Regions from separate parts of the Sagittula sp. NFXS13 genome, predicted to be linked through region 2. Evidence: riboswitches for the same ligand, from Rfam matches in the RefSeq annotation. Region 2 holds a riboswitch; the other holds the start of a gene.

Region 1 (5,146 bases), on a different contig from region 2:
AGCCCAGCTTGCCTGCGATGTTCTCGAACCCGGCGGCGGCGAGGATTTCGCCCGACAGGGTCTTGTCGCCGGAGGTGTAGCCGTTGGCATAATACAGTGCGGCGGTGGGACGTTCATCGACCTCTGCGCGAAGGGCGGCCAGCCGCGCGTCGAAATCGGCGATCATGGCGTCCGCGGCCTCTTGGCGTCCCAGAAGGTCGCCCATCTGTGCCATGCGATCGCGCACCTCCGCCAGCGAATAGGCCGGGGCGAAGCGCGCCACGGTAATGCCCAGCCGTTCCAGCATATCCAGGGTCGCCTGCGCCGAATAGCTGCCCGCGATCACCAGATCGGGCTGCATGAGATAGATGTCTTCGGCCAGCGCGTAGTTGATGCGATAGTTCTGCGCCTCTTCGGTCATGGCGGACACCTGCGGGTCCAGCGCCACGTCAGAGACGGAAATCAATTGCCCTTCCGCCGCCAGCATCATGGCAAGCTGATCGGTGCACAGGTTGACGGAGACGACCCTTTCGGGGCGCTCCGGCATGTCCTGCGACACGGCAGGCAAAGCCACCGCGACCGTGGCCGCGATGACAGAAGGACCGGCGCAGGCCCGGAGCATCCCCCGGACCCGCGACGAAAAATGCTCAGAAGGAGGTCTTGATACCGACATAGACAGCCCGACCGGAGGTGTTGTAGCCGCCAGCGGTTTCATAATCCTCGTCCAGCGCGTTTTCGACCCGCATGTACAGTTCGCTGTCGTCCATCACGTCGTAGCTGAGCCCAAGATTGACCAGCGTGTAATCACCGACCTTGTGATCCGTCGGGGCAAATTCCGACGCCTCGATGTCGGCCAGGCGCTGCACCTCGGCACTGCCACGCAGGCGCGGGGACAGATCTGCTTCCACACCCAGAACCAGATCATAGCGCGGCACACGCTGTGCCGCGACGCCATCTGTTTCGGCGTTGGTATAGGTGTAGGCCCCGGCAAAGGTCACAGCATCATTGAGCGCATAGGCCCCCGACAGTTCCAGCCCCTCGGATACGGTGGTGCCGGAAACCTGATTGTAGGTCGAGGTCCCGAAGTCATAGTCAATGCGGTCGTCGATCTCGGTGTAGAACAGGGTCGCCTTCACAAAGGTGTCCTGACCGTAGCGCTTTTCGATGCCGATCTCGGCGGTGCGGCTGTTCTCGGGGTCGAGATCGGGGTTGCCGTAAGAGCTGTAGCGCTCGAACAGGGAGGGCGCGCGATAGCCTGTGCCCGCGACGGCGCGCAGGATCAGGTCGGGGGCAATGCCGTAGGTCATGGCCAGACGTCCGGTGGTCTGCCCGCCAAAGTCGGAATTGTCATCGTGACGCAAGGCGAACGACAGCGTTGCCGCATCGTTCATCTGCCAGCGCACTTCGCCGAACGCCGCGCTGTTCACCTCGTCTTCCTCATCGAAGCCTGACGTCTCCGCAGTTTCCACGGTGCCGGTCAGGCCAAAGTCCGCGGTGATCGCGCCACCGGCGTCGTAGCCCAGCTTGAACTCCGCCTCATCGCGCATACCGTCGAAAAAGGTGGTGAAGCCGGTCGGGTCATCGCGCTCGATGGAATAGCGGCTGAAGGCCAGCAGCGCCGTCAGCGGGCCGCCGTTGTTGCCTTCGGCGAACACGCGCGCGCCGCGCTCGATGGTGAAATTCTGTCCATCGGGGTTGGTGTTGCTGCGGTCGATGTCCAGCTCGCTGTCGCGCCAGAAGGCGGTGAAGCCCACTTCGACGGCCTCTGTCACGTCGTAGCGGGCCGAGGCCACGACCTCATCCTGCCAGAACCCATCGTCCTCATCGTTGCCCGGACGGGTGGAGAACCCCTCCGTCGCGGTGCGGCCAAAGGTCAGGCCGATCTCGCCACGTGCGGATTTATACCCGGTGGAAGCAGACCCGATGAAGGTCTCGTAGCTGCCGGCCTCAAGCGCGACCTCGGCGGAGGCACCGTCACGCGTGGGCTTCCAGCTTTCAAGGTTGATCACGCCGCCAATCGCTTCGGAGCCATAAAGCGCCGATTGCGCGCCCTTGAGCACCTCGACCCGCGACACGGCCGTGCCGGACAGGCGCCCAAAGTTGAAGGACGTCTGCGCACTGGACGGGTCGGACATGTCGATGCCGTCAAAGCGCACGGCGGTATAACGCACGTCCAGCCCCCGCACGCGCAGGTTGGTCGTGGTGCCAAGCCCGCCGTTGGACGAATAGGACAGGCCGGGCTGGCGCGACAGGGTCTGCAAAAGCGGGGTGTCAGCAGCCACGGACAGCGCGTCTTCTTCGATGATCTCCACCGTGGAGGCGGTCTGTTCTGCCGGAACCGGCGACAGGCTGCCCGACAGAACCAGCGTGCCAAGGTCATAGGCTTGCGCGTGTGCGGTCGAGGCCAGCGCACAAAGCGCGGTGGTGCAAAGGATGCGTGCGTGGGTCATACACGGACACTCCGTCTTGGTGATCCGGTCAGGGACCACGGGTCAGATCTGGTGCCCGACAGACAGATCCGACGGGCCCGACGAAACGTCACCTCAACGGAATGGGACCGTAGCTCCTGACGCGCCCCGCGTCTGGCTGGGTGATCTCTTCGGCAGGTCTCCTGACTTGTGGGTCGCAGCTTGGCCGGTCCTTCCCGCGCAGGCAACGCCTGACGCAGTGGTTTCATCCGGCTTCACTCGCCACTTACAGTTGCGGGGGCAGTCACGGCATTGGGCCAGATCGCCCGCACCGCATTCCCTATTATCCGGAAAGTGTCCGGACCGAAGCAGCGCCTGACTAGCCGGGCCGCGCACACGGGGAAAGCTGTCGCTTGGTCGTAGAGCGCGCGGACGCAAGGAGTGCGGCGCGAATGCAACACCGCGCGGCCGATATTTGGTGCACGTGATCTGCGCAGGACGATACGGCGGTCGCCCTCAGTCCGTGTCGTCGCTTTGCCGGGCCATCGTGGCGTGCCGGGCCAGAAACCGCGCGGCGTCCAGGGGAACCGGGCGCGCCGGGGGCGTCATCAGGAGCCGGGCAAAAAGCGCGCGCATGGGCTCCTGCGCCAAAAGCGCCTCGAACCGCGCCTTGCGCCATGCGACGGCCTGCGTGTGCAACAGGTCTAGCACCGGATCAGCGGCAAACCCTGCTCGATGCTCCGCCACCCCCGGCAGATCAAGCACGGAACGGTCTTCGGCGACACACCAGTTCCTCTCCACCCAGTAATCCATTCCAAGCGATTGATCCGCATGCACCGCGCGGCCCCGGTCGGCCTTGAGCACGTAGCTTTCCATCGCGCCGAGCGGGTAGTGGTTCAGTTGCGCCATGGCGTACATGGGTCGCCCATAGTTGGAAAAGATCCGGCGGGTGCGGAACTGTGCATCCAGCGCGTTGCCGCATCCATCCACCCACCGCCCCTGATCTACCCGGTCGGGATCGGGGTTGCGCGGCCGATGCACGCCGAGCTTTCGGTAGGTGCCATCGTTGCGGTAGAGCGTCTTGAACATCGCCGCGCGCCACGGCCAATGCATGATCTCGGGCGCGGCGCGGGTGAATTGTTCAGGGATCGGAGTGTCCTCGAACCGCACCACGCCCGCATTGCCGAACAGCCGCCACGTGAGCGTAATGGCGTCCGCGTCGGGCAGGGCAGCGATCAGGCCGGGCAGGGTACGGTCGCCCACGTGGACGTTCACGAATTCGTCGATGTCCAGCGACAACAACCAGTCAGCCTCCCGCACCGCGCTGCATGTGTCTGCCAGTTTCAGCCCGGTGAACTGGATGCCGCCCTTGTCATAGGGGCCATCGTTGCGGATGTGGGTCACATGCCCCAGCTCGGCCAGCCGATCCAGCATCGCATCTGTGCCATCGTCACAGGCGTTGGACAGGGCCACCACATGTGTCACGCCACAGGCCAGATGATGCGCCATCCAATCCAGCAAGAAGGCCGCTTCGTTGCGGACGAAAAGCACGGCTGTGATGTTCATGTATCGCAATCCTGTGGCGTGTTTCGGGCCTGAACCTGACAGACCCTGCGCGGCGTCACCAGCCCTTGCGGAAGGTCACGACCTTCTGTTCCGAGGCTTTCGGGAAATAGCTCAGGCCGGCCTTGTGCATGGCGTCAAACACCGCTTGCACGCCGCTTTGACCGATCCATTGCGGGTGCAGCTCGATCACCGCCACACGCAGGCCGGTCCAATCCCCGGCGGGCAGCACATCGGCCTCCGCGCCTTCGATGTCGCACACCAGAACATCCGGTTTCACCTCATCCAGAACCGGGCCAATGGCGTGCTGATCGATCTGGGCGGTCCCGGTGATCAGATCCGTGTCAATGGTGCCGTCCATCGAGGACGCAAGGAAATTTTGGCGAATGTAAAACGGCACGGGGTCGCCGCCCTCCGGCGTCAGCAGCGCGTTGCGGACCTCCGCGACCTGCACCCCGTTGGCGGCATGAACCGAGCGGATGTAGTCGATCAAAGACGGGTTCGCCTCGTAGGACACGACCCGCTTGACCTTCTTCTTCACCGACAAAAGCGTCGACATGTAGCCCATCCCCGCCCCCAGTTCGAGCACGGTATCCCCTTCGCGCACCACGCGCATCACGGCGTCGCACTCCTTGCGCTCGTAAGTGCCCTGCTTCAGCGCAGCCCGCACGCGACCGGTGGTCAGCTCCGGATGCTTCGGTATCTTCAACCCGCGGGAGCGGATGAAGGGGCTGGGCGTGATGACTTCTTCGTCCTCCATGTCAGTTCTCCAGATCAAGGGACAGCGCGTAGGCCACCCGTTCCGTTTCCGTCAATTTCAACGACAGCGCCTGCTGGTACAGCTCTTCGAATTCCGGGATTCGGTGAAGCTCATCTGCCTTGGCGCGATGCCAGTCAAAGGCCCGGCGGTGCCAGTCCTTCAACACCGGGTCCGCCATCAGCCGATCCAGTTCTGCGCGCAGCCGGGGCAGGTTGCGCTTGATCGTCACGTCGCGGTGCACCGACCAATCCATGCGAATCCAGTAGTTTATGCCGATGCTGCGGTCCACGTGCAGGGCGCGGCCGCGCTGGCGTTTCACCAGATAGCTTTCGGCGGAGCGCAGCGCATAATGGTTCAACTGGATCAGGTCATACCCTATGGATTTCTTCGACGAGCGCCAGCCGTTCCGGATCGCCTCGGAGGTCATGTCCTTGCC
Region 2 (5,146 bases):
GAGAGCATCCAGTCCGACCGCATGGCCCATATTCCAGTCTTTGCCGGGATAAGTAGACAGCAAAAGCGCGACACGGCGTTCGTGCACGGGTTGCGCGCGCAACGCCACCCAGCTGGAGATCCGCGCGACGGCGGCCTCGATGCGGTCCGTGTCGGCCTCGTGTGTATGTCGGGAGAATTGCAGATCGGCGTCGCGCTCGCCCGGCTCCTTGAAGGAGATAACGCCTCCGGTCAGCCGCCCGTCCACTTCGGGCAACACCACATGCATCGCCAGATCGGCGGGGGACAGGCCGCGATCGGACTCGGCCCAGGCCGTTCGCGTCGATGTGGCCAGCGTCACCTGAAACACCGGCACCTCGCCTGCATCGAGCGGCGACGCCCCGGACGCGCCCTTGCCGCTGAACGCGGTGGCATTGACGATGGCGCTCGGCTCATAAGCGCGAACCTGACGCGCCAGCCAGCCGCTCGCCTCCGGGGCCTTGAGCGAGGGCGCAAACAGCGCACGAACGTGATGGCCCTTGGCGCGGAAGCTGTTGAAAAGGGCCGCGATGGGCGCAAGATCTGCCGCCACGAGGTATGAGCGATAAAACACGACAAGGATGCGCGGCGCGTCCGATACCGGCATGTCGGCCAAGGGACAAACGACGCCGTTCTCCGGGGTCCACGCGCCGACTTGCGGCATGGATTTGCTGCCACGCACAGGGCTGGCATAGAACCCGGCCGCAAGCGCCATCTGCGCCAGCGCAGCCTGGGCGGCAACTTCGCCGCCAGCGTCGCACAGATCCTTCAGCCGTCGCAGCGTCGAGACGGGGAGGGTCGAGACACGATCCAGCCGCTCATCGGCGCGTCCATCCGCCGGCAGCACGGCGACTGCGATGCCCTTCTCTTTCGCAAGACGCAGCACCTGTTGGACGCCGTACTCCCAGTAGGGCAATCCGCCGATCAGACGGATCAGGACACCCTTGGCCCCGGCAAGAGTATTGTCCACGTAAGTGTCGACCGACAGCGGATGCCGCAGGGCAGACAGGTTGGCAAGCCGCAGGCTGGGCAGCCGTCCCTCAGGACCGCCGCCGCGTCGCCATCCGGCGGCAAATGCCCCGAGATCACTGTCTGAAAAGGACAGCACCACCAGATCCGCAGGGCTTTGGCCCATATCGGTCGGTGTGGCGGTCTCTTCCAGACCGTGACTTTCGCGGAAAACGACGTGCATGAGAGTGCGCTACTGAGCGAGTTGTGGAGCAGGGATCAGGGCCGCGCCAATGACCTGCGCGTCGATGTTGTCATGTTCGGCAATCACGACAAGCCTGCCCTGTCGCGGCTCATCCTTTCGCCAGGCGCGATCAAACTGGTGCCGCACGCGACCGCCTACAGCCTGCACCAGAAGGCGCATCGGCTTGCCCGCCACGGAGGCGTATCCCTTCACCCGCAGGATGTTGTGATCCCGCGCAAGTCCTTCGATGGCGTTCACAAGCTGCGCCGGGTCCGCCAGTTCGGGGATGTCCACAACGATCGACTCGAAATCGTCATGCTCGTGGTCGTCATGGTCGTCGTGATGAGACGGGCGCGCAGCAATGTCATCCTCTGCCGCAGCACCAAGACCAAGGATCACGCGCGGGTCCACGGCGCCTTCGGCGACCTCGACCACTGGCAGCGCGCGCGGCGCGTCCTGCGCGATCCGGGCCATTGCCTTTGCCACACCATCAGGCCCGGCAAGGTCGGGCTTGGTCAACAAGATGATGTCCGCGCAGGCGATCTGATCCGCGAAAACTTCCGACAGAGGGGTGTCGTGATCGAGGCTGTCATCTGCCAGGCGCTGCGCGTCGACCGCTGCAACATTCGGAGCAAATCGCCCGGCGGCCACTGCCTCTGCATCGGCGAGCGCGATTACCCCGTCCACAGTGATACGCGACCGGATGTCTGGCCAGTCAAAGGCCTTCAGCAGCGGTTTCGGCAGGGCGAGGCCGGATGTCTCGATGAGAATATGATCGGGACGCGGCTCCAGTGCCATCAGTGCCTCGATCGTGGGGATGAAGTCATCCGCGACGGTGCAGCAAATGCAACCGTTTGCCAGCTCCATGATGTTTTCCGCCGGACAGTCGGGCAGGGCGCAGCCCTTGAGGATCTCGCCATCCACACCCACATCGCCGAATTCGTTGACAACGACAGCCAGCCGGCGCCCGCCGGGGTTTTGCAGCAGGTGGGAAATCAGGGTCGTTTTGCCAGACCCCAGAAATCCCGTGATCACGGTGACAGGCAGCTTTGAAAGTTCGGTCATGTCAGGCGTCCTCGGGCATGGAAACAGGGGGGATACGGGCGATGCAGTTGCGTTTGAAATGTTCCGGGCGTTGCCGCCACGGGATGATGCCTTCAGCGCTTTCGTGATATTGCGCGGCACCGTCGAGGATCATGTCCGGATGCACCTCTGGATCGACGCGGCCAAAAACATAGGTCCAGCGGGCATCACCTCCGCGCAGCGCGATGGTGCAGCCATGGTCACAGTTCTGAAGGCATTCGACAGGCGTGACGGTCAGGCCCTCGGGACAGGGGCGGCTGGCGATCTCGTCAAACAACATCTGTCCGGGGCGTCGCGCGTCGGCAGGTAGGTCCTGTCCGCATCGACATTTGATGCAGACCAGAAGCTCTGCGCGCGGCTGAACTGAGCCAGCTGTGGTCATATCCTCGGTCCCATTTTGTATGGGACGCGGGTCAGATGGCGGAAGGGTCCTGTTGCCAGGGCGCACTCCGTCACCGGAACACCCCGTCCGGTTACACTCGGTTTGCGTTGGCAGGTCTCCCGGCTTGCGGATATCGGGCCTCAGGCCCGGCGGCGGTCCTGCCTTCCCGGCTTTCGCCAGTGGCTTTGGACAACCTTTCCGGTCACGGTCGCGGGGGCGGCTGTGCTTAACCCTCCAGAGTAGAGGGCCGCACATTCCCTTTTCACCTGTTCTCACAGGCACCAACACACGTGCAATTGGTTCGAAACTGATGCGCTTGTCAATCGGGGTGTCGGAGATTTTTTCGTTGATCCTGCAACCTGTCGACGCGATCGGTGGTGTCAGTCAGTCCAATGTTCCTGCATGATGAGGTCGTCCAGATGCAGGCGCTGACGCCATCCGCGTGCGGCCAGTTCAGGCTGATCGAACAGCTTGTCAACATAACCCAGACAGAGATACGCCACCAGCTCGACATGTTCCGGGATACCCAGAATCTGCTTCAGCACCTCGTGGTCAAAGATGCTGACCCAACCCATTCCAATGCCTTCCGCACGGGCGGCGAGCCACATGTTTTGAACGGCGCAAACCGTTGAATATACGTCCATTTCAGGGTTGTTCGTGCGCCCCAGTATCACCTTGCCGCCGCGCGTCCGGTCGCAGGTCACGGCAATGTTCAAAGGGGCCTTGCAGATGCCTTCGAGTTTCAACGCCCGATAGGCGTCGCGACGTTCATCGGGGAACATCTCGGCTGCCTCGTCATTGGCCTCGGCAAAGAGTTTTTGCACCTTTTCGCGTTGCGCCATCTCGCGGATCAGAATGAAATTCCAAGGCTGCATGAAGCCCACCGAGGGTGCCGCATGTGCCGCCTCCAGCACGCGCCGCAAAGCGGCCTCGTCCAACGGATCTGAGCGGAATTCGTTCCGCACATCCCGTCGCGCGTTTATTATGTCGTACAGCGCGGCACGCTCGTCAGGGTTGAATTCACGCGCCGTTTCTGGCGCCGGAGATTTGGGCATATGAGCCTCCGCAAAAGAAAATCGCAATGTGATGGGCTTTGCCATGATGGTCGCCCGAGGCCACGCTTAGGTATCGAACTCCCGCATGCAGTCATATCTGCGGTATGGCCAATCCGAAGGCCGCATGTGCAAATCGAGCGTGTCGTTGCGGTTTTTGTAGTCAGGCGGTGGCACTTTGGGTGGAAAGTGGCGGCGAATTCGTCATGGACTGACAGAAAGCGCGACGCCTGGCGAGGGAATTTGAACAGTCACGCGGTCTTTCCTCGCCGCTGGTGCGCCTGTAAAACGTATCGATAAGCTGCAAAATGCTCTTAAGCTCCCCTCAGACAGCCTGCCTGTGGCACGACGCCGCTCCGGTCGCAGCGGCGGGCCCCCGACCCCAACCGATAGGAATAGTCGCCCGACTCATGGTCGCCTTTTTGGACCATCGGGACGGCGCTTCCGAGCTTTTTCAAGGCCAATCCGCTTCTCACGGCGATCCATATCATAGATCGCGATGGTCACCAGCTCGTCGCTCTGCAAACGTTTGAGCAATTGCGACACCTGCTTCTCGTCGAGCTGCACTATCTCCGTAATCACCGTTTACAGAACGGCGGGCTGGCCTGTGCGGAAAGGTTCTGTTCCTAAAGCCGGCACTGATGGCGAGCACGGAAAAGGCTGGCTATGTCAGATGGAAGGGCGAGAGAACCACGTCGATGCTTGTCTGCCAGTTCCTAAAGATCTGCCAGAATCGATATCAGGGGCTGTCCATCGGGATCACGACTTCTGCACCCGATATACCGAGGCTTTCACCCATTGCTGAAGCCGTCTTTCCTCCGGCCTTGAATACGCATTCTAATCCTAACGATGACAGTATCCTACTAGACCTTCTAGTAGGAGCATTTCATCCGAATAAGCAGTTGGCCGAATTTGGGTCGAGGCTGTTGAAACGGCGCGATCTAAGTATTTCGACACACCGCGCAGCCAGACACCGAAGGCACACTTGAGACCTGCCGATCAGCTTTTGACACCTGTTTGGTTACGTTGATATGTCCGGCGTGCAGCTCGGGCGGGGCCGGTTTTACACGGCGCCCGCACAGGCTGGTGACCGGCTACTTGCGGCAAATGGGCTTGCTGCCGCCGTCAGTCAAACGGAGTTTCTGGCCGGACGCGCAATGATCCAGCAGATCAAGGGTGTCAGAAACCTGCCGCGCGCTTCAGGGCGCACACCTGTCTTGACCAACGTCGAGCCCGGTCTATTCGGCAGCCAAGAGCGTCGGGAAGCGCGCCCTGAGAGAGTGCACCAAATCGGTACGTTCCCAGCTAAAGCCGGTGTTTGTGGGGGTGCGTCCAAAGTGCCCGTAGGCGGCCGTGTCCCGGTAGATCGGTTGCCGCAACCCCAGATGTGAAGCAATACCCCTCGGCGTAAGGTGCATCA

The links. A riboswitch is a leader RNA that binds a small molecule or an ion and turns the genes downstream of it on or off. The one in region 2 is predicted to bind cobalamin.
Region 1: another riboswitch for cobalamin. It lies ahead of J4E08_RS01665 (TonB-dependent receptor plug domain-containing protein); the one in region 2 lies ahead of J4E08_RS13040 (DUF1636 family protein).

Annotation. Positions count from the first base shown of each region.
Region 1 is NZ_JAGEMH010000001.1:342,233-347,378, forward strand. It holds gene J4E08_RS01660 (ABC transporter substrate-binding protein) at 1-601, opposite strand, end outside; gene J4E08_RS01665 (TonB-dependent receptor plug domain-containing protein) at 627-2,429, opposite strand; cobalamin riboswitch at 2,564-2,770, opposite strand; gene J4E08_RS01670 (glycosyltransferase family 2 protein) at 2,904-3,953, opposite strand; gene J4E08_RS01675 (FkbM family methyltransferase) at 4,009-4,710, opposite strand; gene J4E08_RS01680 (glycosyltransferase family 2 protein) at 4,712-5,146, opposite strand, start outside.
Region 2 is NZ_JAGEMH010000005.1:176,712-181,857, forward strand. It holds gene cobN (cobaltochelatase subunit CobN) at 1-1,209, opposite strand, end outside; gene cobW (cobalamin biosynthesis protein CobW) at 1,219-2,274, opposite strand; gene J4E08_RS13040 (DUF1636 family protein) at 2,276-2,674, opposite strand; cobalamin riboswitch at 2,767-2,975, opposite strand; gene bluB (5,6-dimethylbenzimidazole synthase) at 3,055-3,729, opposite strand; gene J4E08_RS13050 (hypothetical protein) at 4,135-4,293, opposite strand; gene metK (methionine adenosyltransferase) at 4,965-5,146, opposite strand, start outside.